4 regions of the Sodalis sp. RH24 genome follow, and region 3 is predicted to be linked to each of the others. Evidence: predicted binding sites of a transcription regulator. Region 3 holds the regulator's gene; each other region holds the start of a gene.
The links. Region 3 encodes LexA, which represses DNA repair genes until DNA is damaged. Its sites were predicted from a motif close to TNCTGTATGTACATACAGNA; they were not measured.
Positions count from the first base shown of each region.

Region 1: the regulator LexA is predicted to act here: its motif matches at 1,779-1,798, upstream of ACL2XG_RS15615 (YebG family protein).
Region 2: the regulator LexA is predicted to act here: its motif matches at 5,056-5,075, upstream of sulA (SOS-induced cell division inhibitor SulA).
Region 4: the regulator LexA is predicted to act here: its motif matches at 5,620-5,639, upstream of dinB (DNA polymerase IV).

Region 1 covers NZ_CP178729.1:3,433,503-3,441,016, forward strand. Annotated here, with positions in the region: gene ACL2XG_RS15605 (mechanosensitive ion channel family protein) at 1-119, shown strand, start outside; gene ACL2XG_RS15610 (LysE family translocator) at 572-1,189, shown strand; gene ACL2XG_RS15615 (YebG family protein) at 1,428-1,766, opposite strand; gene ACL2XG_RS15620 (GlcG/HbpS family heme-binding protein) at 2,115-2,549, opposite strand; gene ACL2XG_RS15625 (dihydrodipicolinate synthase family protein) at 2,539-3,450, opposite strand; gene ACL2XG_RS15630 (SDR family oxidoreductase) at 3,444-4,271, opposite strand; gene ACL2XG_RS15635 (mandelate racemase/muconate lactonizing enzyme family protein) at 4,300-5,403, opposite strand; gene ACL2XG_RS15640 (MFS transporter) at 5,406-6,875, opposite strand.
Region 2 covers NZ_CP178729.1:1,775,474-1,782,987, forward strand. Annotated here, with positions in the region: gene helD (DNA helicase IV) at 1-1,482, opposite strand, end outside; gene ACL2XG_RS08235 (YccF domain-containing protein) at 1,640-2,086, shown strand; gene yccS (YccS family putative transporter) at 2,119-4,236, shown strand; gene ACL2XG_RS08245 (TfoX/Sxy family DNA transformation protein) at 4,280-4,885, opposite strand; gene sulA (SOS-induced cell division inhibitor SulA) at 5,095-5,601, shown strand; gene ompA (porin OmpA) at 5,953-7,035, shown strand; gene matP (macrodomain Ter protein MatP) at 7,106-7,514, opposite strand, start outside.
Region 3 covers NZ_CP178729.1:3,256,260-3,263,773, reverse strand. Annotated here, with positions in the region: gene ACL2XG_RS14840 (YjbH domain-containing protein) at 1-205, shown strand, start outside; gene ubiC (chorismate lyase) at 391-897, shown strand; gene ubiA (4-hydroxybenzoate octaprenyltransferase) at 952-1,815, shown strand; gene plsB (glycerol-3-phosphate 1-O-acyltransferase PlsB) at 1,863-4,322, opposite strand; gene ACL2XG_RS14820 (diacylglycerol kinase) at 4,448-4,816, shown strand; gene lexA (transcriptional repressor LexA) at 4,937-5,545, shown strand; gene ACL2XG_RS14810 (CsbD family protein) at 5,951-6,160, shown strand; gene zur (zinc uptake transcriptional repressor Zur) at 6,393-6,902, opposite strand; gene rcsA (transcriptional regulator RcsA) at 7,068-7,514, opposite strand, start outside.
Region 4 covers NZ_CP178729.1:2,291,566-2,299,079, forward strand. Annotated here, with positions in the region: gene proB (glutamate 5-kinase) at 1-330, opposite strand, end outside; gene crl (sigma factor-binding protein Crl) at 444-845, opposite strand; gene frsA (esterase FrsA) at 921-2,168, opposite strand; gene gpt (xanthine phosphoribosyltransferase) at 2,351-2,809, opposite strand; gene pepD (beta-Ala-His dipeptidase) at 3,043-4,503, shown strand; gene dinB (DNA polymerase IV) at 4,523-5,608, opposite strand; gene dpaA (peptidoglycan meso-diaminopimelic acid protein amidase) at 5,794-6,531, shown strand; gene ACL2XG_RS10575 (class II glutamine amidotransferase) at 6,502-7,269, opposite strand; gene lpcA (D-sedoheptulose 7-phosphate isomerase) at 7,307-7,514, opposite strand, start outside.

The sequences.
Region 1 (7,514 bases), 180 kb from region 3:
TACGCTGCCATGTGCGGGAAAAAATGATTGAGTTTATTCAGCAAAATTATCCGCAGAGCCTTCCTCACGTGAGGGCTACACTGACCGATTCGGTGTGTGATCGTCCGAAAGATCAGTAGTTAATCGTTTTCATTTTTTCTGTATACCGTGGAACGTACAGATACTTTAAGCGTGCTGCGTGAGCACCAGGACAACTGAGCTTCCGCTCCTCGCTCAAAGCAGCTGGTCAACTTCGCTTTATTCCCTGCTTAATGAGGCTTTGCGGCTGACCTGCAGGCTATGTGAGGCGAACCGCAGGACCCATTAAACGGCCTGCGCCAATATCCGGACATCTTTCGCCGTTCGCTGTAGAGTGATAATCGCATGTGTCTGGGCAGCTATATGGATGGCCGCTGAAGACAATGAGCTACCCGAAGCGGTGAAAATAGCCAGGAGTCGGCCCGATCTCAGCTTGTTTGATGAGTTAAACCAAAGTTATCGAACTGCTGGCCTGCTCCCGGCATAATGGAAAGCCAATGATTTATTGGTGAGTTTAAACTGATTTAACGTCAGCGAGTTATAAGGAAAATACATGGTCGATACACATGCAGTTCTTACCGTGTTGCTGATTTATCTCGCTGGCGTGGTGATACCCGGGCCAAACTTTGTCGCCGTGGTGCATAAAGCGGTCGCTTCCACGCGCTCGGCCGCCGTTGCGTTGGTTGCTGGCATTGTGGTGGTCAACCTATTCTGGGCAAGTTGCGCTATCGGCGGAATCGGTTTGCTATTTGCCGCATTCCCTTGGGTTGCGCTGATTGTGAAAATAGTAGGGGCAGGATATCTGCTGTGGTTTGGCTTACGCCTTATCCTCAATGCCGGAAGCCAACCCGTTGCGAACGAAAATGCCGTATTGCCAGGTCATTTCCGCCAATCCTTTATTCAGGGCGTGATGACTAATATCGGTAATCCGAAATCCATGGCTTTTTACGCCGCCATATTCTCTACTGCCGCTCCGGCGCATGTCTCTGCGGGCACCTTTATCGCCATGCTCAGCGTTGTCGGCATCATTGCATCACTCTGGTACGGAGCGGTTGCCATCACCCTTTCTCAACCTCGCATTTCTTCCGCCTATCAGCGGGCCAAAAAAGCCATTGATAGACTTTGCGGCGGGTTGATCATGCTGTTAGGGATCAGGCAGATTATTAATTAATCAGCCAAAATTATCCCTGCAGAAGCTTAACCAGTAAAGCACCGTTATAAAGTGCATCTTTGACCGGAGCGGCGCCGGGCATGACCCTACCCCAATATTCTGCTCCACCCAGAACTGGAAATCCGGCATGATAAATCCATGCCGTTGACGGAGGTGAGGCCGATGAAAAAATCCCGCTACACCGCAAGACGTTATCACTCACGGCGCTGTTCTGTATTGGGGTACTTCCCGCAGGGGATCAGGCTGCTTTTACCGCTCTGATTTTTTTTGTGCCGGCATCAGCATTATCATCGGTTTCCATGCTTTCCGATTCATCTGCGGGAGCCTGAGCGCCGATGGCTTCCGGCAATTTGCTGGTGCGCAGTATATGCTGGACGTCATCTTTATGCTCGGCCAAATAAAGACCCAGCTTTTCAGCCTGCGGTTCATCCAACGGCATCCCGCTGGTCAACAACCAGTCGCTGAACGCTTCAGCCATATCAAGCATCTTGTCGTAGGCCTCCGCTTCTTTCTTACTGGCAAATGTCATTTTCTCTTCACCCTTTCTGACGACCACATATTTTGTTTCAATAGCCATAACCGCCTCCAATACTGTAATTATAGCCAGTATATCAGCAAGTGTCGCTCATCGTCCACCACACATTCAACGGCTGTATGTGCTGTAATCCATTCCCATTAAACAAGTCTTGCTGGTCTCATGCCGGGAGCCATGCAAGCCGCTATGCGATTTATCTGCCGCTGGAATACTCAACCAGCAGCAACTTACGCGCATCTTTGCGCAATAACGGCAACTGCTGCTCCCGTGCAGGTGAAACGGCGAAACCGTAACGCTGGTGGAAACGTGCTGCTTTATTATCCCGGTTTTGAGCGCGATGTCTTGCTGGGTCAACATAGCCTTGCGTGCCGTCTTGACATCCGCGCCGTATCAACCGAACTGCCGCGCCCAGTGGTCCGCCAGCGCGATATCCTTTTCCGCCGGCAAGCCGCTTATGCCGATTGCGCCCACCAGGGCGCCGTTTATCACGATCGGCACGCCGCCGGGCATTGGCAATAAGGCGGCGTCATTGAGCATGCGCATATCCAGGGAACCGTTTTTCACTTCCTCCGACACCAGACGGGTACTGCGCCTGAGCATCAGCGCAGTATAGGCTTTACGTTGCGCCAACAGCCGCGGCAAAGGCGGACAGGAGTGATGGGCGCCGAAGGCCGCCAATTCGCCGTGAACGCCCACCACGGCCACCGCCAGCCCAGTGGTGGCGGGATCCAGCGAAGCCGAGGCGATGATTTCGGCGACTTTACCGATAGCCACCTTATCCTGCAGGATATAACGCGCGGCAAGGCCGGCAGGTTCATTGGCCATGCGCGATACCCTCCCGGATAGTGTCATTGAGCACGCCCAGCTCGTGTTTTTGCCGGTCCGTCAAGGGAACGAACGGCTCCCGCACCGGCCCGAGGTCCTCCAGGCCAAGGCCCGTCATATACTTGGCCGACTGAAAGATCCCCCGCGCCACCATAAATTCGACGGCATTGTTAATCTGCAGCTGGATTTCCCGCGCCCGGCTGAGCTCGCCCCGCCGGAATAAGTCGCGAATGGCCAAAAATCGCTCGGGCTGCAGATTGACCGTGGTGCCGATGGTGGCGGTCGCGCCGGCCGATAGCGCCGACAGGTAGATCTCATCAAAGCCGTTGAAAAAAACCTTGTCGGGATATTTTGCCGCCATGCGCTCCAGCGAATAGAGGTTGTGCGAGGTATGCTTCACCCCCAGCACCTGTTCATCGGTTAATAGCGCGTCGGCGGTTTCTTCGTCAAGTTCAACCGAGGTGAATTGCGGGATATTATAAACAATCACCGGCAGCGATATGGCCGCAAGCACCCGCCGGTAATACGCGATGATCTCTTTTTTGGAGAATTTGTAATAATAAGGAGGCACCAGCGATACCGCGTCGGCGCCATCCTGCTCCGCCTGCCGGGCCAGAGAGACCGCGTCAGCGGTCCTCACCGTACCGACATGGGAGATCACCGGCACCCGGCCTTTCACCTGCGCCGCCAGAACGCGCAGCAGCTGTGCCCGTTCCTCCATGCCCAGGAGCGGGCCCTCCCCGGAAGATCCGCAGCAGTAAAATCCTTCCACGCCGCGCTCGAGCTGATGTTCCACCACCTTTGCCAGCGCATCGTAATTGACGGATTCATCCTCATGCATCGGTGTGACCAGCGCTGAAATGACCCCCCGGTATTTATCCCACCCGCCGCGCTTTACCATGCCGTCCATCCTCCGTCCACCACCACATTGGCGCCGGTCATATACACTGACGCGTCGGAAAGGAGAAACACGATAGTGCCGTTATATTCATCTTCATTGGCCATGCGGCCGATGGGCATGCGGGCGATATAATTTTTCTGGAACCGCGGATCCTGATCCGGCCGCGCCACGCCGGAGATGGTCAGCGTATTGACCCGGATACCGTCCCGGCCCCAGTAGGTGGCGCAATAACGGGTAAAATTGTACAGTCCCGATTTGGCCGCGGAATAGGCGACCGGCTTGATGAAGGGCACGCCGGTATCCTCTTTTTTGTAGCTGTAGATATCCTGCACCGGCGATACCACGCCGTAGATCGATCCGACATTGATGATGGATCCCTTTTTCCCCGCCGCTTTCATCCTGGCGCCTACCTGCTGGGTCGCCAGAAATGTGCCCACCAGGTTGACCTCCACCACTTTACGGAAGACGTCCACGGGGAACTGCTCAAAGGGGCCGGAGACCTCCGGCGGCGCGCTGGGCTGGGTATCGATGCCGGCATTATTCACCAGCCCGTCTGGTACGCCCCATTGCCGCTCGATATCATCCAGCGCACGATTGATACTGCCGCTGTCGGTGATATCAACCTGATAAAACGCCAGGCGCGGGGATTCCCGCTGCTCGCCGAACACCTTCAGCAGCCGTTCTTCAGCGATGTTCTGCGCGAAAACCGCCACCCTGGCCTGCCGTTTATGCAGCTCCTTGACATATTGGGCGCCCAGTTGCCCCAGGCCGCCGGTCACGACGATAATCTTATCTTTGACGGAAAATAAGGTATCTTCCATATGCATCTCCTGCTATCGAGTGATGACGTTATATTTTGTGGGCATGCAAATAGTCTCTGTCCAAAATGATGCCGTGACCGGCCCGCTCGCTGGGAACGTAGTACCCGTCCACCTCCTCGCCGGCGGATAATACGATGCGCAGATCTTTCCAGCGTCCGCCGTCGGTGACTTCCGCATAGGACACATTGGGCACCGCGGCCAGCAGGCTGGCGCTCAGTTCCAGGACGAAATGCGGCGTCATCGGCAGGTTATGCGCGCGGGCGACCGTCGCGACATCCAGGTATCCGGTGATACCGCCGACGCGCCCCAGGTCGGCCTGGACAAAATCCACGGAACCGTTGTCGATATATTGGCTGAACTGGCTGAGATTATAGACATTCTCGCCCAGGGCAATCGGCGTGCTGGTCCTCTCGCGCAGCTGTTTATGACCGGCGATATTGTCCGACGGCAGCGGCTCCTCAATCCACAGCAGGTTCAACGGATCAAACAGCTTGAATGCCCGCAGGGCCTGGGGGAAATTCCATCCCTGATTGGCATCCACCGCCAGAGGGAATCCCGGCACGGCTTCCTGGATTTTGATTAAGCGCTCGACATCCTCTTCCAGGTCGGGTTTACCCACCTTGACCTTGGCCGCGAGGTACCCCTTCGATTTCCAGCGGCGCACCTGTTCGATCACCTCCTCCACCGACATGTGCAGGTTGATGCCGCTGCCATACAACGGCACGCGATCGCGCACCCGTCCGAGCAAGTCGATGAGAGGCACATTCAGCGTTTTGCCCAGCAAATCCCAGTAGGCGATATCCAGGGCGGAAAGCGCATGGGTGGTGACGCCGGCGCCGCCGACATCGTGAATATATTTGTAACTGCGATCCCAGAGCGCGCGCGGCGACAAGCGCTGTCCGATAACATCCGGGATGATTTCCTTGATCAAGGCCGAAATGGTGGCGCCGCACCAGCCGGAAGTGTGGCTGAAGCCGGTGCCCACCAGTCCGTTGGAGCCATGCACATCGACGATTGCCACCTCAATATCGGTGACGTGGTGGATCTGGTCGCCCCAGGGTCCTTCCGGCAGCGGTACGCGCGCCGTCATCAGTTCGATATTTTCAATTACCGGCATTTTGGTGATAGTCATGATCAGTCCTCTTTCTTTAGTCCGTTCAACAATTCCGGATGCGTGAATCCCGACATCCCGTGGGAAGTGTCTTGCACATCATTTTCATATTCATTGTCGCCGGCGACATGGCCGAAGACTTCGGGCAGCAGGAATGTCGCGGCCAGAAAAGCCAGGAACGGCGCGATGGCGATAAGCGATGAGGCCAGCGGCACGCCCAGGGTGTCAAACAGCGGCGGGAAGACCAGGGTGGTCAGGAACGCGGTGATTTTTACGATGGTATAGCCGATGCCGGATGCCACGCCGCGGTATTTCGGTTTGGCCACCAGCGATACCACGGTCATGCCGCTTTCCGAATCCCAGTAATGGCCCCACAGCATCAGGGCGGCGCCGCTGGTGATCATCAGATAATTCAGTTTGAATACACCGTAGGCGGCTAACAATATGCCGAAAGTCACCAGCAGGAAGCCGAGCTGGCTTAAGCCGCGATGTCCCAGCCGTTTGAGCAACAGCGGTCCGACAAAGGCCGAAAGCGCCGCCACGCAGTTCACCGCCAGCAGCGCCAGGTTGTTCTGGATCTGGCCGGAAATGCCGATGGTCACCAGGATCAGGGGCAGGTAAAAGGAAAAAGCGTAGTTTTCAAACGACTGGACCGCGCAGGAAATCCAGCCGAACAGCGTGGTGCGGCGCGAAAATTTGCGACTGAACAAATCTTTTAGCGCTTCGCCCATGCTCGGCTGTTGGATAGTGACATCGTGTTCAGGCAGCAGATCGTCCAGCAGTTGTCCATCGCGATCGCCATAGTACTGGCGCGCTGCCTTGCGGGCGTCGACAAACCGGCCCCGTTCCACAAACCAGGCGGGGGTTTCGGGCAGTTCACGGCGCAGCATCAGCAGTATAAAGGCGGGGATGGCGGGTACCGCCAGGACGATGCGCCAAACATGATCGCTATGCACGCCAAGGGCGACCAACAGAGTGACCAGGGAAATCGCCGCGAGGATGCCGAGGGCGAACATAAACTGCCATCGGTTGGCCATCACCTCCCGTTTGCCTTTCGGCATCACCTCCATGATGTAGGTGAAGCCGTTGGCGACATCGGCGCCCACCGGAATGCCGGCGAAGCAGCGGATAATCGCCAGCCAGTAGATATTCGGCGCCAGCCCCTGCAGTATGGCGAACAGCGCAAACATCAGCATTGAGCCGAGGAAGATTTTACGCCTGCCCACCTTGTCCGTTAGCCAGCCGCCCAACATGGCGCCGATAATGGCGCCGAACTGGGTGCCGGCGGCGGTGAATCCCAGCAGCCAGCTGCTCGGATGATAGATATCTTTGAGAGCGTAGATAATAAACGCCATCGAATAGATATCCCATGACTCGATAAGCAGGGCGGTGATCATCAGCCATCCTGCTTTGGTGGATCCGGGAGCCTCCTGCAAATCCAGCCGTTTCTTGGCCATCAGGATCAGCTTGTCGATATTCATATTCTGGTGCATATATACTCCCATTTACCTTGCTTATTGAGGTACACGAGTATTTCGCCGTTCTGTCTGTCCTACTCATCCTTCGTTGATGCCGGCGCTTCCTGTTGGCCGCGCCAGACGCAGCGGCCGGCAACAGGGTCACGCGTTGCTAGGTTTCACCGCATCGCCGGCGATAAAGACCCGTCTATATTGCGTCAGCGCCCGGGCGCCAAATGCCATGACGTGTATCCAATGACATTTAACAGGCTGCTTCGAGTTAGCTTTGGCGACAAAAAAAATACAGGGGAAACAATGCTTAAGCTCACAGGCGCGGCATTGCGCGTTATCCGCCCACCGGCGGCTCTGCCTCACAACCCGCCCCATGGGCCGTCAATACGGGTCCGCCGCCATCGCCGCCGGGTGAAGACGAAACCTCACCCGTCCCGTTACATCATTAAGCATTTTCAAAACAATGCGTTAACATGCTTGCCTGTATAAAATGAGCACAGGCTTTGCCGCCGGCACGTTTTTTCAGGTAAAGATATTCTTGCTAATTCGAGTTAGCATTTTTACCGAAGATTTTTACCCCGGCAATAATGCCCTGTAAGATTTGTGATAACGTTCACGACAATTTGATTAAGAAACTGAAAAATAATTAATACATATTTTAGC
Region 2 (7,514 bases), 1.5 Mb from region 3:
CGCGCCTGCGCCAAAGCGCTCGCCAAAGGACGTGGTCAGGGCAAGCTCGGCGCCGCTGAACCGATAGATGGACTGCCAGTCGTCGCCGACGGCAAACAGGGACGTCCTGCGGTTTTGCTGATACAGCGCGTCCAGCAGTCGCGCGCGCTGGGGCGAGATATCCTGGTACTCATCCACCAGGATATGTTTCCAGGGACTGATAAAGCGGCCTTTTTGCAAAATATCCACCGCCTGGTGTATCAGGCCGGAAAAATCAACCGCGCCCTCGTCCTTGAGCGCCTGCTTCCAGGCCTTTAACAGCGGCGCCAGCAGCCGGACACGTTTGGTAAACAGATCGCGGATCTCTTCCGGCGCCTGTTCAATCATTTGCGCCTGGCTGCCGCCGTGCATGCGCAACAAGCCTATCCAGCGCTCTATCCGCACCGCCAGGCGCTGCGCCAGGCGCTCATCGTGCCAAAAATCGTCTGCGGGAATTTCCCAACCGAGTTCATCGGCGATCCATTGCCGCCATCCTTTCGCCTGCGCCTTTTTCTGCGCGCACTGTTCACGCCAATGGGCGACCAGTAATTTGCGCCGCGCCAGGGTATCGGTTTCCAATGCGCTTACCACCGGGGCTTTTTTACTGCCCTGGCGGATGATAAACAACGCCAGGGCATGGAAAGTCCAGGCCTTGACCCCGTCAACCTGCAATCGCGACCGGATGCGCTCGTCCATTTCCCGCGCCGCCTGCCGGCCGAATGCCAGCATCAGGATCTGTTCCGGCAACGCTTCTTGACGCCGCAACAGCCAACCGGCGCGCGCCACCAGCACCGAGGTTTTGCCGCTGCCCGCCCCTGCCAATACCAATAACGCGTTTTCGCCATTGATGACGGCGCGGCTTTGGGCAAGGTTCAGCGGCGAGCTTTCCACGGTATTGAAAAAATCCTGATGCGCTATCAGCATTTTTTCGCTCCACTGCTGGTTGCGCTGCGCCACCATTGCCGGCCCCTGCTCCAGCCACGCCAGACAGCGGTGATAAGACGCGCGGCAGGGTTCAAACTCATCCAGGCGCGTTACCGGCAGCGGCAACGCGGCGAAGGCTTCACGAATACTTTCCTGCAAAGCCGCCAGTTGATGCAGCGCAAACCAGCTGTCCCGGGAGGTCGCCTGCTCGATGGCGGTGATCTGCTGATGCAGGACGGTGGCGCAGATGCCGCTCATCTCGCGGCTCCATTCCTGCCAGGCCTTCTGCAGATAATGGTGAAAGCGCTGCGTCTCCTGCCATTCGGTGCCATGCAGGCGCACCACCTTGTCCTGCGGCAGCACAAACTCCAGTTCTCCCCAGACGATACCCCGCTTGCAATGGATGGCGACGATTTGGTTGAAAGGAATCAGGTATTGATGCTTATCGCCGCTGACCTCGACGCCGGCATGGAGCAGCCGCACCCGGTTGTAGGGATGCTGGGCGAGGTGCTTGCCGAACGAGGTGGATTTCAGTTCCATAAAGGTATGCCCGGGTTCCGTATCGTTTATGCGTCGGGACGTAGTGTACCCATTTTAACTTGTTCTGCTCCAGCCTGGAAATCAGGGTAGAATAACCGTTATCCTGTCGGGATAAACGGTTTTAATAACAGAATTGTGAATTGACACTTTGGGGACTATGCGTACTTTACTTAATATTCTGAACTTTGTTTTAGGTGGTTTTTTTACCACGCTGGCGTGGCTTCTGGCCACCGTGCTCAGCGTGGTGCTGATCTTCAGCTTGCCTTTTACCCGCTCCTGCTGGGAGATAACCAAACTCTCCCTGCTGCCTTTCGGCAATACCGCCGTGCATGTGGATGAACTTTACCCGGAAAACCGCAGCGCGGTACTGTCATCGGGCGGCACGCTGCTTAACGTGGTGTGGTTTGTCCTGTTCGGCTGGTGGTTGTGCCTGTCGCATATTCTTACCGGCATTGCGCAATGCCTGACGATTATCGGCATTCCCCCGGGCATCGCCAATTTTAAGCTGGCCGTTATCGCCCTATGGCCGGTGGGACGCCGTGTGGTTCCCGTCGAGCTTGCTGAGCAGTTGCGTGCGCATCCGGACCGCCGTTTCTACCGTTGAAGCCATCATAAGGATAGAGTGTGGGATACAGTGTGCTGACATTTGCACCGGGCTTGCGGCGTTTTGCCTTCAGCAGCCGCTGGCGCTACAACCTGCGGATTTTTATTGCGTTGAGCGGCGCGGCGGCGCTGCCGTGGTGGCTGGATATGGCCACGCTCACCATTCCCCTTACCCTTGGCGTGGTTGCCGCGGCGCTGGCGGATCTCGACGATCGCCTAAGCGGCCGGCTGCGCAATCTGCTTATCACCCTGGTGAGTTTTTTCATCGCCGCGGTATCCATTGAACTGTTGTTCCCTTATCCCTGGCTATTCGGTATCGGCCTGGCCGGCTCCACCTGCGGTTTTATTCTTTTGGGCGCACTCGGACAGCGTTACGCCACCATCGCGTTCGGCGCGCTCTTGATCGCCGTGTATACCATGCTGGGGGCCGCCATGTACCAGACCTGGTATCTGCAGCCGGCGTTACTGCTGACGGGCGCCATCTGGTACAACCTGCTGACCTTGTTCGGCCATCTGCTGTTTCCCATCCGGCCATTGCAGGATAACCTGGCCCGTTGTTATAGCCACCTGGCGCACTATCTTGATGCCAAGGCCAACCTGTTCGACCCGGATACCGAAGACGACGACGACGCGCTTATCGAGGTGGCGATGGCGAACGGCAATCTGGTGCAGGCGCTGAATCAAACCAAAGCGTCGCTGCTGACCCGGCTGCGCGGCGATCGCGGCCAGCGCGGCACCCGCCGTACGCTGCATTATTATTTTGTGGCCCAGGATATTCATGAACGGGCCAGTTCGTCCCATGTGCAATACCGGCAATTGCGCGAACAGCTGCGTTACAGCGACGTGCTATTCCGCTTCCAGCGGCTGCTGGCGATGCAGGCCCGCGCCTGCGAAGCCCTATCACAATCGATCCTGCTGCACCAGACTTACCAGCACGACAGCCGTTTCGAACGCGCCTTCAGTCATCTGGATGCCGCCATCGGCCGTGTCGTGGCGCCCAGCCAGATAAAAGCGCTGAAACATCTGCTGAACAACCTGCGCGCTATCGACGCGCAGTTGTCCACCATTGAGTCGGAACAGGCGGTTGCCCGCAACAGCCCGGAAGAGAACAATCTGGCCGACGATAAGCTGACCGGCTGGAGCGATATCCGCATGCGCATCAGCCGCAACCTGAGCCCGGACTCGGCGCTGTTTCGCCATGCCGTGCGCATGTCGCTGGTGCTGTGCGTCGGTTATGCCTTTATCCAGCTCAGCGGGATGCGTTACGGCTATTGGATCCTGCTGACCAGCCTGTTCGTCTGCCAACCCAACTACCAGGCGACGCGTCGCCGGCTGGCGTTAAGGATAATCGGCACGCTGGCGGGTATCCTTATCGGCCTGCCGATCCTCTATTTTGTCCCGTCCATCGAAGGTCAACTGATCCTGATCGTGGTCAGCGGTACGCTGTTTTTTGCCTTTCGCAACGTGCAATATGCCCAGGCGACCATGTTTATCACCCTGCTGGTGATGCTGTGTTTTAACCTGCTGGGCGAGGGATTCGATGTGGCGGTGCCGCGGGTGTTCGACACCTTTGTCGGCTGCGCCATCGCCTGGGCCGCGGTCAGCTTTATCTGGCCGGACTGGCGTTTTCGCCGCCTGCCGGTGGTGGTGAACAACAGCCTCGCGGCCAACTGCCGCTACCTTGACGCCATTCTGGTGCAGTATCATCAGGGCAGGGATAACCGCCTGGAATACCGCGTAGCGCGGCGGGATGCCCATAACCGCGACGCGGAGCTGGCCTCGGTGGTATCCAATATGGCGGCGGAGCCGAGAACCCGCAGCGAGCTGCTGGAGTCGGCGTTTCGCCTGTTGTGCCTGAATCACACCCTGCTGAGCTACATCTCGACGCTTGGCGCGCACCGGGAGCGCATTGTTGACCCGGCGCTGATGGCGGTGCTGGACGATGCCGTCTGTTATGTGGACGACGCGCTGCAATGCCAGGAGCATTTCGCGCAGCGGGTGGAACAGGAACGGGAACGGCTTATCGCGCGCATCCAGCGGCTGTTGCCGGACCCGGAAGCCAGGGAACAGCTGGTTTTGCAGCAAATCAGCCTGTTGCTTGATTTGCTGCCGGAACTGATTGAGCGTAAACAGCACATAGAAAAACAGTGACGGCGCCGCATGCCGCCGCCGGGCGGCATGCATTAACCGGCGGCTAGCGGCAGGGGAGCCGCGAAAACCAGTCCAGAAGCTCGCTGCGCTGCACCTGGGGCAACGCGGCATAGTGGCGCCCTGACAATGCCCCTTCCAGCGCGAGCAGCACGGTGACGCCCAGGTTCCGCTTGATTTTACGCAGTTTCAAATAGCTGCTTTTGGCGCCGTAATAGCGCAAGGCATCGATATCCCTGATACCGGCCTTCCATAACAGGCGCTCGATACCCTGCCCGATATTGGGCAAATCCTTTAACCGCAAGCTGGCCGCCTTGATGCGCGTTTCCTGCCTGGCCTCGTCGATGGCGCGGCGCGCCAGGTCCAGCAGCGTGTGTACGTCTTCCCACAGGCGTTCATCGACGTGATAATAGTTAAGCGCCACCGGCAGGCCCCGTTTGGTATAAATCAGCCGGCTCATTCCCTGCCCGAGGTAGATATGCTCGCTTTGCCGGGTGCCGCGCAGGTACAGTTCGCCGTCCAGAATCAGGCCGAACATGATTTTATCGGCGGCGATGCTGTACCCGCCGAACTGTGAACGGGTGGAAATATCACCCAAGGGAGAAAAGCAGTTTTTAGCCTGTGCAATGCGGCATTTATGTAGTACTTCCATGAACTTCTCCTTGTTGTGGACCGCGAGATTCCTTACTCAAAATTCGCAACAGCCCATAAAAATACGGTATTTTCCCAGCGGTTTTCAACTTAATCTCGGCGCGACGATCATTAAGTGGCAATTCTGCGAAGGTCATTAAATTTTTGATTGATTTTCGCGCCAAACCTCTATACTGTGTTTTTATACAGTGACACAGGGGCGGACACAAAATGCAGACTCAATACCATGCCAATTCTTCTCGGACGCAGCCAAGCCAGGGTGAACAGCCGATCGACAGCACGACGGCCCGTCCGGAGCAGGGTTTTATCAGCGAAGTGGTTTATTTCGAGGATCAGCCGGTTGTGGGGAATATTCTGTTGCCGTTGCTGCGTCTGCTGGGCACGCAGTCGCGCTGGCTGCTCTGGCTTACGTCGTCTCGCAGATTGAGCCGCCCCTGGCTTGAACAGTCGGGCCTGCCCCTGGAAAAAATGGTGCAGTTGCGCCATCGCACCGCGTTCGATACCGTCGCCGCCATGGAGAAAGCACTCTGGACGGGGAATTACAGCGTCATTTTGGGCTGGTTTCCGACGGAATTGACGGCGGATGAGAAAATTCGCCTGCGTGACGCAGCGCAGCATGGCGGCACTTATGGGTTCATCATGTACCCGCAAAATGAGGTTTGCCGGAAATCTGGACAGTTTTCAGGCTTAAAGATTCATTCTACTTTGTATCATTAAGTAAATTTAAGATTAATCTCATTAGGGGCGTCGCATCTTGTGATTTCCGCCCCTGTAACTCAGAACAATCCAGTATATACGCGGTTCCCCGCCCGCAACGGCGCCTAAAGCGATATCACTTTTTTCGTCCCTATCATCAATAAAGCCTATATGAAACGCTGTTTTTTATTAGCGGCTTACTACATCTTACTTGTAAGTTTCCTACTTCGTTGTAGACTTTAATTCGCCAGGGCTGCTCTATAACGCCTTTTAAGGGCGATGTACAAACCCAGAGCATGGACACTGGCAATGGAATATTTAAATTAGCTTTAAGAGCTCATTGCCTATTTGGATGATAACGAGGCGCAAAAAATGAAAAAGACAGCTATCGCACTTGCAGTGGCACTGGCGGGTTTCGCGACCGTAGCGCAAGCCGCTCCGAAAGACAACACCTGGTACACCGGTGGTAAACTGGGCTGGTCCCAGTATCACGATACCGGGTTCTACGGTAACGGTTATGACAGCCGCATCGGCAATGGCCCAACCCGCAACGATCAAATCGGCGCAGGTGCTTTTGTTGGTTACCAGGCTAACCCTTACTTAGGGTTTGAACTGGGTTATGACTGGCTGGGTCGTATGGCCTATAAAGGCAGCGTTGATAACGGTGCATTTAAAGCCCAGGGCATTCAGTTGACCACTAAACTGAGCTACCCGCTTAACGATGACCTGGATATCTATACCCGTCTGGGTGGTATGGTATGGCGTGCTGACTCCAAAGCTAACTATGCTAATGGAGCCGGTGGTCGTCTGAGCGACAACGACACTGGCGTTTCTCCGTTGGCGGCTGCAGGTCTTGAATACGCAGTAACCAAAAACTGGGCAACCCGTCTGGAATACCAGTGGACCAACAATATCGGTGATGCCGGTACCGTTGGCGCCCGTCCTGACAATGCTCTCGTGAGCGTAGGTGTTTCCTACCGTTTCGGTCAAGATGAAGTTGCCGCTCCTGCACCGGCTCCTGCCGCTGCACCGGCTCCTGTTGTCCAGACCAAACACTTTACCCTGCGTTCCGACGTGCTGTTCGGCTTCAACAAATCTCAGTTGAAACCTGAAGGCCAGCAGGCTCTGGATCAGCTGTATTCCCAGCTGAGCTCGATGGATCCTAAAGACGGTTCTGTTGTCGTTCTGGGCTATACCGACCGTATCGGTTCTGAACAATACAACCAGAAACTGTCTCAGGCTCGTGCGCAAAGCGTAGTGACCTACCTGGTATCCAAGGGTATCCCTTCCGACAAGATTTCCGCACGTGGCATGGGCGAATCTAACCCCGTCACCGGCAATACTTGCGATAACGTGAAACCGCGTGCAGCGTTGATCAACTGCCTGGCACCGGATCGTCGCGTAGAAATCGAAGTGAAAGGTATCAAAGAAGTGGTAACACAGCCGCAGGCTTAAGTGTTGTCAGCTTCATAAAAAAACCCCGCCTGGCGGGGTTTTTTATTGTCCGTCCCACCCTATTTCCCCGCTAGCCCTCTTCACCCAGGATGGCTTTCAAATCTTCTTTCAGGGAAGACATCTGCGTGGCGTATTTCTCTTTACGCTCGGCATCTTCCAGCAGGTTAACAATGGTTTCCGAGAGGGTTTTACCCCGCCGCTGCGCCAGGGCCGCCAACCGTTGCCATACCAGGTATTCCAGGTCGATGGATTTTTTGCGCGTATGCTGATGCTCGGCGTTGAAATGACGTTTGCGTCTTGCCCGTATCGTCTGCTTCATCCGGTTGTCGAGCGCAGGATTCATATTCTCCCGGATCCAGAGAACGATGTTGTCCGGTTGATGCTCATAAAGCATCAAGGTGGCGACCGCTTCCTCCGCCGCGCTATTTTCTTCATGCCGGGTGATTCGTTCACCTTCACGATGTTTTTTTACCAGATAG
Region 3 (7,514 bases):
CAATGTCTCCAAAGAGGATTATGGCGAAGGGTCGTTTACCAAAGGATTCTATCTCTCGATTCCGCTGGATCTGCTGACGCCGACGCCGAACCGCAGCCGGGCGCAGCTGAACTGGATCCCGCTGACGCGTGACGGCGGCCAGATGGTCGGCCGGAAATACTATCTGTACGGTCTAACCGAAGAACGTTCGCCGGCGCTGGAATAGCGGCGGGCAGATCTGATTTTAACGGCCTCCCTGCGGAGGCCTTTTTTTTGCCGCCGGCGCCTTAGCGCCCGGCGACCGGTATATTGCCGCCTGAAGAAACGCATTCTTCCCGCATCGGCAGGTTAATAAAATGGCGTTCTGAGCTACAATATCGGAGCTGACCACCTGAAACCATGGGGAACAGGATGACGGACGATCCCTCTATCGCCTTATTGGCATCCATTACCTGGCTGACTGACCAGGATCCGCCGCCATCGCCCGCCCTGGCGGACTGGTTGATGGAACAAGGGTCGATGACCCGGCGCTTCGAGCGCCATTGCCGGCGGGTTACCATCCGCCGCGGCCGCGAAGGTTATTTCCCGGCCCAGGCGCTGGGAGACGATATCGCTCTGTTGCCGCCAAGCGATCGCTACTGGCTGCGCGAAATCGTCTTATGCGGCGATGAACGGCCCTGGCTGGCCGGCCGCACCCTGGTGCCCGAAAACGCCATGAACGGAGCGGAGTGGGCGCTCACCACGCTGGGAGATATCCCCCTGGGCCGCTGGCTGTTCCGCGGCCGGGCGCCGGAGCGGGACTTTATCCAGCTGGGCCGCGCTGACGGCCTGTGGGCGCGGCGCTCCTGCCTGCGGCCGGACGGTAAGCCGTTATTGCTGACCGAACTGTTTTTACCCCAAGCCCCGCTGTATTGTTAAGCGCCGTGCGAGAATGATGAAGTAAAGGAGAAATAAGTGGAACAAAGCGCCACGATGGGCAAATGGCAGGCCTGGTGCCGCCTGATGCGCATTGATAAACCCATTGGTTCTCTGTTATTGCTTTGGCCGACCCTGTGGGCTTTATGGCTGGCGGGAAGCGGCACGCCCGCTTTCGGCACGCTGGTGGTATTTGTCCTCGGGGTGTTTTTCATGCGCGCCGCGGGGTGTGTCGTCAATGATTATGCCGATCGCAAGATAGACGGCCACGTCAAGCGTACGGCATCCCGCCCTTTGCCCAGCGGTCTTATCAGCGAAAAAGAAGCCAAGATCATCTTTGTGGTCCTGGTGGGGGTGTCGTTTGGGCTGGTGCTGACGCTTAATACCATGACCATTGCGCTATCGGTGGCGGGACTGGCGCTGGCCTGGGCGTACCCCTTTATGAAGCGGGTAACCCATCTGCCGCAACTGGTGCTGGGCGCGGCGTTCGGCTGGTCGATACCGATGGGCTACGCGGCGGTCAGTGAGTCCTTACCTCTTTCCTGCTGGCTGCTGTTTGCCGCCAATATCCTCTGGACGGTGGCGTACGATACGCAGTACGCCATGGTGGATCGCGATGACGATATCCGTATCGGCGTCAAATCCACCGCCATCCTTTTTGGGCGCCATGACAAACTGATTATCGGCCTGCTGCAAGCGGCGACGCTGCTGTTGCTGGTCTGGCTGGGAATACGGTCTGCGCTGGGGGTGATGTTCTATACGTCCCTGGCGCTGGCGGGGGCGTTATTTGTCTATCAGCAAAAACTGATCGCGCGGCGGGAACGGGATGCCTGTTTTAAAGCTTTTTTAAACAATAACCTGGTGGGCATGCTGATTTTTATCGGTATTGCCCTGAGTTTTTTCGGCCAGGGCCGTTTATAGCAGCGCGGTAAAGACGGGCGATGCGTCGGCATACGCCCGTTGCTTTCTTACACCGTGGACGGGGAGGCGTCTTCCGGCGTTGCGGCCAGCAGGCTGGCGCTGTTAATGGTCAGCTGTACCTCCGGCGTCATCAGTTCGCTCAGGATTTCGCTCATCTCATTGACCTTCTCGCCGATGGCATCGCCGGTGTCGCTAATATAATGTTCATCCCGCAGCGTCGCCACCAGGGTGGAGAATACCGCTTTATCAAAAAACTCCGGCGCGTTGATGCCATGCAACACCGAAAGTCGCTGGGCCATAATCCGGCTTTCCTTCTCCAATGTGCTGCGATTGATCCGGGGATTAAAACGCAGCAATGAAAAGGTAATGGCATACCGTTGCAATGTCTCGCGCACGCCCGCCGCCAGCAGTTGCAAGGTAAATGATTGCGGAGGGTTCAAGAACAACTGCCCCTCGCGCTCGGCAATCAGCTCCTGGCGCGACAGTTCCCCGATGAGCGCGTCGATGACCGGGCCGAGCTGCGACGTCTCGTAGCGCATGAACAGCTCGGCTTTCATCAGTGGGTAAAGCAAATCGATACGGCGTGCCAGCTGCGCGCGATCGATGCCGGGATGGCCGATAATGATACTGGCGACCAACGCGGGCAGGATAAACAGATGCTGGATATTATTGCGGTAATAGGTCATCAGTACCGCCTGCTCGCGGGACAGGTAGATGATATCGCCAATGGTATCCTGCTCGACGCTGAATTTGTTCATCGCCAGGGCATGCTCCAACAGGTCCTGCGCCGTGGTGTCCGGCACCGTGACGTCATCGGCGTAGGGCACATTGCGCATCAGTTCCAGATAGCAGGCCAACTGCTGCAAAAGCTGCTCGCGGGTTAACGAACGCTGGCGGGAGGCCAGCAACACCGTGGAACACAGGTTGATGGCGTTTGCCGCCGCGGCGTTATTAATGCGCACCATGATTTTCGCGGCGATGTCATCCACCGCCGGCGCCAGCCAGCCGGGACGCTGGGCTTCGATGGGGTCGATGGAATCACGCCAGTGCGGTACCTGCTGGTTAAGATAGGCGCTTAACGACAGCGGCTCGCCAAAATTGACATAACCCTGTCCCAGGTTGCGTAACTTACGTAAACCGCGCACCATCTGCACAAAGCCTTCTTTTTCCTTGGTGGCGCCCCGTAATTCCTTGGCGTAGGTCGCCACTTCCATAACATGTTCATAGCCGACATAGATGGGCACCAGCGTAATAGGCCGGTTGCCGCCGCGCAGCATCGCCTGGATGGTCATGGTCAATGTGCCGGTCTTGGGATCGAGCAGGCGCCCGGTACGCGACCGCCCGCCTTCCATAAAATATTCCACCGAATAACCCCGGGTAAATAACTCACCCAGATATTCGCGGAATATGGTGGAGTAAAGTTTATTGCCCTTGAAGGTACGCCGGATAAAAAACGCGCCCAGCCGACGAAAAATCGGACCCGCCGGCCAGAAGTTCAGGTTAATGCCGGCGGCGATATGCGGCGGCACCAGCCCCTGATGATACAGGACATAGGACAGCAGCAGATAATCCATATGGCTGCGGTGACAGGGCACATAGACAATCTCATGGCCGTCCTCGGCCAGTTGCCGGACGCGTTCGGCATTGCGCACGTGCAGGCCCTGGTATAGCCGGTTCCAGGTCCAGCTTAATACCCGATCCGACAAGCGCACGGCTTCATAGGAAAAATCCGCCGCAATTTCTTCCATCAGCTCGATGGCGTTTTGCTGCGCTTTATCAGTCGAGATTTTTTTAGCGCGGGCTTCGTCCTCCACGGCTTTTTCAATCGCCTTGGACGCCAGCAGCTTATTAAATAAATCCTGACGGACAGGCAGCCGCGGCCCCACAGCCACCAGGCGTTGGCGGGCAAAATGAATCATGGCGACGCGTGCCAGCTTCTGCGCGATGGTTTTATCGGTGCCATGCTCGGTCGCCATATAGCGCATGGACAGCGGACGGGAAAAACGCACAAAGCTGTCGCGCCCCAACCACAAGACGGCGATAAACTTCTGGAAACCATTGAGGAGGCGCAACTGGGGCGCCGGCTGGTTCTGCTGCGCTTCACGGCCGGGCGATCGTCCGAACATAACGGATACCGGCACCATCTGGACATCAAGCTGCGGATTATTGCGATGTAAATCCAGATAATCGTGAAACAGCTTCACGGATTCCAGTTTTTCGGAAAAATAGCGAAAAATACGGGGGCCATCGTGGATAAAGACGTAGCGCGGCAAGACGACGCCGTCGATCTCCAGCGGTATCAGCGGATCGGACAACCCCAGTTGCAGACATTGCGCGCGCAGGGTGAGCAGGTCCGTCTTGGAGTTATAGGGCAAAACATACATCATTGGCCGCAGCGGGTCCAAGCCGGCTTCTTGCCGGGGATTGGCGGGAATGGCTTTACTCCGCACCAGTAGCCTGAGCGGTAAATTCAACAACGTATAATAAATAGTACGCCAGCCTGACATATCTTCGTGAAGCCTCTTGTTAGCATTGCGCCACAAGAATACCAGAAACCGCGCGACAGATCTGTGGTGATGCGAACGAGAAGAAACGGTAATATAGGCACAATTTTTCTTTAGCGCGCAAAATTATGGCAAACCAAACCAACGGACTTCGGCGCATCTTTAACGCCATGGGCTATTCCATAAAAGGATATCGCGCCGCCTGGCGGCATGAAGCCGCTTTTCGCCAGGAAGTGGTGGTTGCCGTGGTGGCGGTTGCCCTTGCCTGTTACCTGGAGCCAGAACCCGTGGCGCGGATTTTATTGATCGGTTCGGTATGGCTGGTGCTGATCGTTGAGATCGTGAATAGTGCTATTGAAGCGGTGGTGGATCGCATCGGGCCGGAGCTGCATCCACTTTCTGGCCGGGCGAAGGACCTGGGCTCGGCGGCGGTGACCCTGGCCATTGTTTTGGCGCTGTTCGTGTGGATAACGCTGTTATGGCGGTATATTCCTTAAAATGGCCGGTGCGGCCGGTCGTCGGCAGGGTTTTATCACATTTTGCAACGCTTGTGGTTTTCAATTGCTGCGGACCTGTATATACTCACAGAAAGACTGTATAAACAAACAGGGGACGGAATGAAAGCATTAACCGCCAGACAACAAGAGGTATTTGACCTCATCCGCGATCATCTTGCGCAAACCGGCATGCCGCCGACCCGGGCGGAGATCGCGCATCGTCTGGGATTTAAATCCCCTAACGCCGCCGAAGAGCACCTTAAGGCGCTGGCGCGCAAGGGCGCCATTGAAATCGTTTCCGGCGCCTCGCGCGGCATCCGGTTATTGATAGAAGAAGAAACCGGCCTGCCGCTGATCGGCCGCGTGGCCGCCGGAGAACCCCTGCTGGCCGAACAGCATATCGAAAGCCATTACCAGATCGATCCCGATCTGTTTAAGCCCCACGCGGATTTCCTGCTGCGTGTCAGCGGCATGTCCATGAAGGATATCGGCATCATGGACGGCGATCTGCTGGCGGTGCATAAAACCCAGGATGCCCATAACGGTCAGGTCGTGGTGGCGCGAATCAATGACGAGGTCACGGTAAAACGCCTGAAAAGACACGGTAACATCGTTGAGTTGCTACCGGAAAACAGCGAGTTTTCGCCCATTATTGTCGATTTGCGCGAGCAGGAAATGTCCATCGAAGGTTTAGCGGTCGGCGTTATCCGCAACGGCAACTGGATTTAACTCACGGTGCTCCATGGCATCCTGAATATCCCTTATCCCGCGTCAGCGAGGATTTTATGGCGGATAACCGGCGACGCGGAATGCGGGTTCGCCGCCATAAAAGTGCTGCGGCGCGGCCGCTGCCGCTAGCGGTATTTATATTTAGTTACAATTAGCGGTGTACGGGCTGATACCTTCTACCTACTGTTTTATTTCACCTTATAGCCCATACGGCGTTTATAACCCTGCCAATATGGTCTAATCATCTGCTGAATAAACCTTATGCCAAATCCCCTGCTATACTTTAGACATAGGGTTAACTTATGACATGCAGGTTTTGGGACGCAATACGTGTCCTCGCTATGCGCTAACAAAACCTGGAGTGGCAGATGTTGACTGAGAAACCGATAACCAAGGAGAACTCCGATGAACAAAGATCAAGCCAGCGGTAATTGGAAACAGTTCAAAGGTAAAATGAAAGAACAATGGGGTAAGCTTACTGACGATGATCTGACGGTAGTTGAAGGTAAACGCGATCAGTTAATCGGTAAGATCCAGGAACGTTACGGTTACGGTAAAGAAGCCGCGGAAACGGAAGTAAAGGACTGGGAAACACGTAACAAATATCGTTGGTAATGATTTTTGGAAATCATGACTAATGCATGACTAATGCATATTCACTGTGCGGTTATGGCTTCCTTAAGTGTTCCTACCCAAAGGTACAAGGACGTACCACCTATTTAATATGATCCTATCAGCATTCCTCTGTTTTGCGGCCTCTCCAATGTATTAACCAAACGCGTTATCTCACTTCAGCCATAATAAACGTCATTTGCTCCCGGGTTCTTGTAAAAGCCAAAATGGGACGCTAGCGTTTCTTTATCGCTACGCTATGATCGTGTCCGCAGTCCTGGGGATTGTCACAAGCTTGCACTTCGGCGCATAAGGTACAAAACCCGTGTGCCTCGACGACATTATGGCGCATGGCGAAACCCGTGGCTTGCGCCATTTTTTGCAAAATATCTTCAATGCCTTCGGTTGATTGTTCAGTCACCTGGCCGCAGCGATCGCAGATAAAGAAGGCGGAGGTGTGACTGGGCTGCTCAAAATGGTGGCAAAGAACAAAGCTGTTAGTGGATTCCACTCTATGGATAAAACCTTGTTCCAGAAGGAAATCCAGCGCGCGGTAAATTGTCGGCGGCTTTGCCTGCGGTTCCGTCGCCCGCAGCAGATCAAGCAGGTCGTAAGCACTGATCGCGCCATCCTGCTGTGTCATCAGGCGCAACACTTCCAGTCGCTGTGGCGTCAGGCGCACGTTGCGTTGCTCACATAATTGTTCAGCCTGGCTGAGCAATTGAGACTGATCGGTGGTATTCATAGCGTTTCCCCCACTGCTGATTTCCGCCCTCTATCTTATCATGAAGGCGGAAAAACGCCGAATATTGGCGTGTTTTAACCCATATTGTCACCGGCAAAAGGGTGAGGGGACGGGGATCGGGGGCAGGTTTCTTTAGCTGTGGCGTTCGAACGGAGCCGCTGGTTTTCAGCAAACGGGATAACGGATATTGATACTATCTGTGACGCTGTTGGCAATAGCAATTAAATGGTATATCACCTGTTTATTACTGGCCTTGGTTTTCCGCTTAATATTTATTTTGTGAGAAGAAAGCGTTTTTTCTTTAATGTGCAATTGGGTACAGATATACATGGTGTCATAACCTGACATCCACATGGTTAAAATTTCTACTTCGGTCTTGCTAAAACGCAGCGGAGAGAACCCGATGGCGGAATCGTCATTGCGCCAGGCTTTGGTGTCCATAAAGTAACGGATTATCATTAACAATGTGCTGATCTTTATAAATTTTGATAAAATAATCACATTGTCCCTGATCGGCACGAAATCATGGAACTTAATATTCTCATTACCAATGAAAATAAAAAAAAGCGTCAAAGGCCGTTCGTCAATAATGGATTTTAATCCTTCTCCATC
Region 4 (7,514 bases), 960 kb from region 3:
ATCTTCCATATCCGCGCGGGTGAGCAGCATCTGGCCGATATGGATGCCGTAAATGGAAAACAGCTGTTCCCAGAGCTGGATCAGGCTGCTTTGGCCGACGGCGGCCAACAGCTGTTTTGACGCAATGGTCGCGGGCAATTCCGGATAGCCCAGGTGCTCGCGACCGGCGGCAATGGCGCCGGAAGTGACAATCACAATCCTGTGGCCGGCGGCGTGCAACTGCGCGCACTGGCGCACCAGCTCGACGATATGGGCGCGGTTAAGCCGGCGCGATCCGCCGGTCAAAACGCTGGTGCCCAACTTCACAACCAATGTCTGGCTGCCATCCATAACATATCTACCGTAATAAAGTTAAAAAGGCGTGCCTGGTCTTTATAAAAAGAAAAAGCGTTATGCCCGCCAGCATAACGCGAAATAAGATAAAAAGCAGGTGCGTGATGGCGTTAGTCTTTCAGGACAAAGGGCTCTTCTTTGAAGTTATCCGCCGGTTCCAGCGTCATCTCAAGCGACAGGATATAAGCGCGCAGGCGGGTATGAAAAGCGCGCAGCGAACTTTCCAGCTTATCGATTACCGCCGGATCGCTGATTTTTTCCTCATTCCAGCGACCCGCTTTATCGAACATGCCCAGATGATAGGCATAGGTATAACGGTTCTCTTCAGCTTCCAGATCGATCCACCATCCCCAGAATTCACGTTTTTCCGGCGAGGGCTGCATATTGATGCATACCGCCAGGCAATCAAAGAAAAAATGATTGTCGCTGCACTGCCCTTCGCGGATATAGGGGCCGAGCGCGGTAAATCCTTTCATCAACCTGCTTTTCGGATGTCCACTTACTAACGCCATGCTGATAACCTCAAATGCCTCAAAATGAATACTGACTTCTTTATGTAGCAAATCTATAGGATTAAGCAAACTTACTTAGTCACATTTTGCCAGCCAGTCGCGGATTTCGAGCAGCGCCCGATGAAAATTCTGATACACCGGCGCCGATTTTATGCGAAATAAGGTGCCGGACAACGATGACGACGCGATAAGCGCGGCCTCTTCCTTCGGGCTAAAGGGATCGTTATCCCAAAAGCCGGACAGCATCGGCGTTGGGCAGCGCCTGCCCAGCAGTCCCTGGATCTTGAGCGAATAACGGCTCAGCTCGATTTTCAGCGCCGCATCCGAGGCGTTGGCCATGCCCATGCGGCTGGCCAGCACGTCCATATACATATCCGGCGCCTGATCCTGGCGCGCCGGATCGGTAAGCAGCGCGTGCACCACCGGTCCGAGGCAGGCGACGCCGCGCAGGCGCCGGGACTCCAGATACGCCAGCCGGACGGCGATATTGGCGCCGAAACGAAACCCGAAAGCCATGACGCGCCTGGGGTCGACCCACGGAATATCCGCCAGGCCTTTTAACACCTGCTGGTGGAGAAAGCTGGAATCCTGGTTCAGGGTCCATTTCGACGAAAAACCGATGGACGGCATATCAATGGTCAACATTGCCAGGCCCGCCGGGGCAAAATAGTCATGGAACAGGCGGTAGGTGTCGTTTTGCAGCATATCCAGGCCACCGCACACCAGTACGGTGGGAAACGGGCCTTTTCCCTGCGCCGGCAAATGCAAAAATCCCGTCACGCTGCCGCCGCCGGCAACGGGGAAGGTCAGCGCTTTCAGCTCATAGCTGAGCCGGGAGGCGGCTTCCTCCCAGGCGCGGTTGGCCAGGGTTTGCGCCTGTTCCGCCAACAGGTCGCCGCACAAATGGGGATACGCGGCCACGCTGTAGAAATTGGCCGCCTGCAGCCAATGCCGCCCGGCAAGCGCGGCATCCGGCTCATCCATGCCGCGCTGTTGCCACGCCATGCCCTGATGGGACCACTCATAAATCCAGTTGCCGGGCCGGTAGCCGATCACGGTATCCAGCAGGCGATCGTCGGTCCTTTCGCTTTTGCTGGCGGCGATACGGGCCAGCACCTCTTCAATCTCCCAGGGATCGATACCGCGCCAAATCCACAGCAGGCGGTTGATCATGCGATACCAATTACCGGGGTTGGTGCCCTCGAGGGCGGCGAGGATGGCGGCTTGCCTGCCGATATGGCGCGGCCGGGTGACCAGTGTCGAGGTTTCCTGTTGCTTGAACGTGGGTTTAAACAGTACTTCGCTCAGATTGGTGCCGCTCATTGAGCTATTGCCTCCATCAGCCAAAATCTATGAATGAGGGGTTATATTAGCAAGATTGCTCATTGCGCGACAAATAAACCAACGCCCGGCATGGTGCCGGGCGTGCGGTCGGGAATCATCCCCGGATTAACGGCCGTGAAGCCAACCCGGGGCGAGGGTGCGACGGACTATTTCCCCGCTGTTTATTTACCGACTAACGGGGGAATAAACACCACGCCCATATCCCATGGCTGTTCGATCCAGGTGTCCTGAGGAATATCGACCATATAGTCATCCACCAGCGGCCGGCCGGCGGGCTTAGCGAAAATCGTCACGAAATGGGCTTTGGGGTACATATCGCGGATGGCTTTGGCGGTGCCGCCGGTATCCACCAGGTCGTCAATGACGATAAAGCCTTCGCCGTCGCCCTCGGCGCGTTTAAGCACCTTGAGTTCGCGCTGGTTGTTATGGTCATAGCTGGAGATGCAAACGGTGTCCACGTGGCGGATATTCAGCTCGCGCGCCAGCAGCGATCCCGGGACCAGGCCGCCGCGGCTGACCGCGATAATGCCCTTCCACTGTTCTGCGGGGAGTAGCCGTTGGGCCAGTTTCCGCGCCTGAATTTGCAACATGTCCCAGGTTACGACGTATTTTTCGCTCATAAATGCTGTCCCAGCCGGATTGGGTCGGCTTAAAAGTACAGGGAAAAAAGGTTGCGCGAGATTATAAAGACGCCACCGCCGAAATACCAGCGCTACCTCCCTTTTTAACCGCGGTTTCCCACCCGGGCAAAGTAAAGTGGTATTCTTTATTTCTCTTTGGTAACCATCCGACCGTCTGCGGGCTGTTTATTAATGACCAGACCGGGTCTTACGTTGTAACAGGAGTTTTTATCGTGTCTGAACTGACTCAACTTTCACCTCAGCCGTTATGGCAGATATTCGCCAAGATCTGCTCGATTCCCCATCCCTCTTATCATGAAGAAGCGCTGGCTACCCATATCCTGCGCTGGGCGCAGGAAAAAGGCTTGCATGGGGAGCGCGACGCGGTCGGCAATGTCCTGCTGCGCAAGCCCGCCACGCCGGGGTATGAGAAACGCCAGCCGGTGGTGCTGCAGGCGCATCTGGATATGGTGCCGCAGAAAAACAGCGATACCATCCATGATTTTACCACCGATCCCATCCAGCCTTATGTCGACGGCGACTGGGTCAAGGCGCGCGGCACCACACTCGGCGCCGATAACGGTATCGGCATGGCCTCCGCGCTGGCGGTGCTGGCCGACGACAGTGTGCAGCACGGCCCGCTGGAAGTGTTGCTGACCATGACCGAGGAAACCGGCATGGCGGGCGCCTTTGGTTTACAGCCGGGCTGGCTGCAGGCCGAGATCCTGATCAATACCGATTCCGAGGAAGAAGGCGAAATCTATATGGGCTGCGCCGGCGGGGTTGATTTTAAAACCGTCCTGCCCCTTGAGCGCGAGGCGGTGCCGGCCGGCTACCAGATCCTCAAGCTGACCGTTAAAGGACTGAAAGGCGGCCATTCCGGCGGCGATATCCACCTGGGACTGGGCAACGCCAATAAACTGCTGGCCCGTTTCCTGTCCCGGCACGCGCAAAAGCTGGATATCCGCCTGCTGGATCTTAACGGCGGCACGCTGCGTAACGCCATTCCGCGCGAGGCCTTTGCCACCCTCGCCCTGCCGCAGGAAAACGCCGAGAGCCTGAACGCCCTGGCGCAGGAATACCTTGCGGTCATCAAGGCCGAACTGGCGGCGGTTGAAAAGAAACTGGCGATTGAGATTGAGCCGGCGACGTCGGACGCGCAGGCGCTGACCAAAGCCTGCGGCGATCGGTTTATCGCCCTGCTTAACGCCACGCCCAACGGCGTGATCCGCATGAGCGACGACGTCAAAGGCGTGGTGGAAACCTCGCTGAACGTCGGCGTGGTCTCGATGGCGACGGATCAAGCGATGATTCGCTGCCTGATCCGCTCGCTTATCGACAGCGGCAAGGAAGAGGTGGTGGGCACGCTCACCGCCCTGGGCCAGTTGGCCGGCGCCGAAACAGCCGCCAAGGGCAGCTACCCGGGCTGGAAACCGGACGCCAATTCGCCGGTGATGCATCTGGTGCGCGAGACCTACCAGAAGCTGTTTAACAAAACCCCCAATATCCAGGTGATCCACGCCGGTCTTGAATGCGGTCTGTTTAAAAAACCCTATCCGCGCATGGATATGGTGTCCATCGGGCCGACCATTACAGGACCGCACTCCCCGGATGAACAGGTGCATATTAAAAGCGTCGGCCAATACTGGATATTGCTTACCGCGCTGCTGAAAGCCATTCCTGAAAAGCACTAAAGCGTAACGCCCCCGCGCCTCAGGGAAGAGGCCGGTGGCGCAAATCGTCTTCCCAATTAAGCATGAGCTGACGCTCGATTTGCGGATCCAATAACGTCACATGCAGCCCCACCAGCCGCACGCCGCGATCGCCGCGCCGCTGCTCCCAGGCCTGCCGCGCAATATGCAGCAAATCCTCTTTGTTCAACTTCGGCCAGACATGCTCCTGGGTGGTCTGCTGGAAATCGGCGAACTTCAGCTTAATGCCCTGCCGGGCGATATGCAGATCCGGCCTGACCCGGCCAAGGCGTCGCTCCAGTTCCGGATAAAGCTGTTCGATAATGGCCTCGCACTCCACCCAGGCGACGATATCTTCCGCCAGCGTGCGCTCGACGCCGACGGATTTGCGCAGGCGATCGGACGAGACCTCCCGTTCGTCGATACCCTGTGAACGCTCCCAGATCACCCGGCCGAATTTACCAAACTGCCGCAGCAGCGTCGCCAGGTCACAGCGTTGTACATCCAGGCAGGTCGTTAAGCCCATGTCGGCGAGTTTTTTGGCGGTGACTTTACCCACGCCGGGTATTTTGCCTAACGGCAACTGCGCCAGAAAAGCCGGCACGTCCCCGGGAGTAATCACATACTGTCCGTTGGGCTTATTCAGGTCCGAAGCAATCTTGGCTAAGAATTTTACCGGCGCCACGCCCGCCGAGGCGGTAAGGTTCAGCTCGTCGGCAATCTGGCGGCGGATGGCCTGGGCCATCAGCGTAGCCGACCCGCTGTGATGATGGCTGTCCGTCACATCCAGGAAAGCTTCGTCCAGCGACAGCGGTTCAATCAGCGGCGTATACTGGCTGAATATATGCCGGATATGTTCCGAGGCTTCTTTGTAGGCCGCCATGCGCCCGGGCAGCAGTTTTAAATGCGGGCAGAGTTTCAGCGCCATGGCGGTCGACATGGCGCTATGCACGCCGAATACCCGGGCCGGATAATTAGCGGTGCTGATGACCCCGCGCCGGTCCGCCCGGCCGCCGATGGCGATGGGGATATCGCGTAAAGTCGGATCGTCGCGCATTTCCACCGCCGCGAAGAAGCAATCCATATCGACATGTATGATTTTACGCATTTATCCCCCTTAACTGTACAAGTATACAGTAAGGCGACGAATTTATACAAAACGTATCTTGATAAATATACAGGCAGTGATATCTTGTCGCTGTTTTAGTTGTTTTACTTGCCGTTTTTTAAAGGGTCCGCCGACAACGCCCCGTTGCCCGGCATCTTTATTATTTTGACTACGCAGGAATGATAATGGGCAAAATCGCACTGTTGTTTGCGATATTGTTTTGTATACCGGCCATGACGTCCGTCAGTTATGCCAGTGAGCAGGCGCAGACGCAGGTATCGAAAGAATTAAAAGCACAACTATTAGGCTCACCGGTTTTTATTCAGATCTTCAAAGAAGAACGAACGCTTGAACTGTATGCCAAAATGGGTAATGAATACCGCATGCTGGGCAGCTACCGCATTTGTAATTTCTCCGGCGGCCTGGGTCCGAAACGCCGGGAAGGGGATTTTAAAAGCCCGGAAGGGTTTTATTCAATTACCAACCGTAACCTAAATCCGAACAGTCATTATTATCGGGCGATAAATATCGGTTTTCCCAACGCCTACGATCAATCGCAAGGCTATTCCGGCGCGATGCTGATGATCCATGGCGACTGCCGCTCTATTGGCTGTTATGCCATGACCGATGGATATATCGCCGAAATTTATCATTATGTGGAAGCCGCGTTGCAAAACGGACAGGCCCAGGTCAATATCCATATTTTCCCGTTCCGGATGACCGAGGCAAACCTGCAGCGCCACCGTTTTTCGACGTATTATCCTTTCTGGCGTTCACTTGAACCGGGTTATGCCTATTTTGCCCGCTACCACCAGCCGCCGGCGGTGGCGGTCGTCAACGGTCAATACACCATCAACGCGCCGCTGCAGTTAAACAGCGGCACCCCGGTAATTTCACAGTTCGCGCTCTCCGAAACGAAATAATACGCTCTCCCCTGGCGCAATCTTGTGCCAGGTTTCATTCCCCGTCAGCGGCTGCGTGGCGATAACGGTGACCACGTCGTTTGGCGTGGTCTGCTGCTGGAAATCGATCTCCACATCCTGGTCAAGCAATGTCGCCTTGCCAAACGGTGCCCGCCGGGTGATCCAATACAGATTCGTGGAACAATACCCCATCACAAAACGGCCGTCCGACAGCAACATATTGAAGATGCCCTTTTGCCGCAGCTCGCCGGCAAGCACCGCAATATAGCGAAATACCGCCGGCCAGTTAGCCGGGGTGCGCGGATAGCGCGCCGCCAGCCGGGCCAGCAGCCAGCAAAAGGCATATTCGCTGTCGGTTTTCCCCACCGGGCGATAACAGCCGGTATCCAACTGGCGAAACCCCCGCAGCTGGCCGTTATGGGCGAAGGTCCAGTTGCGTCCCCACAGCTCGCGGGTAAACGGATGGGTATTTTCCAACGACACCTTGCCGCGGTTGGCCTGGCGGATATGCGACACCACCGCGCAGGATTTAATCGGATAATCCTGCACCAGCCGGGCGATAGGCGAATTGAAACTCGGCAACGGATCCTTGAAGGTCCGGCAGCCCATGCCCTCGTAAAAGGTGATACCCCAGCCATCCTTGTGCGGCCCCGTACGGCCGCCGCGTTGTACTAACCCGGTAAAGCTGAAGCAAATGTCCGTCGGTACATTGGCACTCATCCCGAGCAGTTCGCACATGACCCGTCTCCTATGCCAGGGCGTCTGAACGCCGTAATTACGCGCCCGCCGCCATCTCTTTTTCAATCAGTTGGATCAGGATATGGATCGCCTTGATATGGATTTCCTGAATACGATCGGCATAACCGAAATGCGGCACACGGATTTCCACGTCGGCGGTGCCGGCCATCTTGCCGCCGTCCTTGCCGGTGAGCACGATGACTTTCATGCCTTTGGCGCGGGCCGCCGCCACGGCGCGGATGATA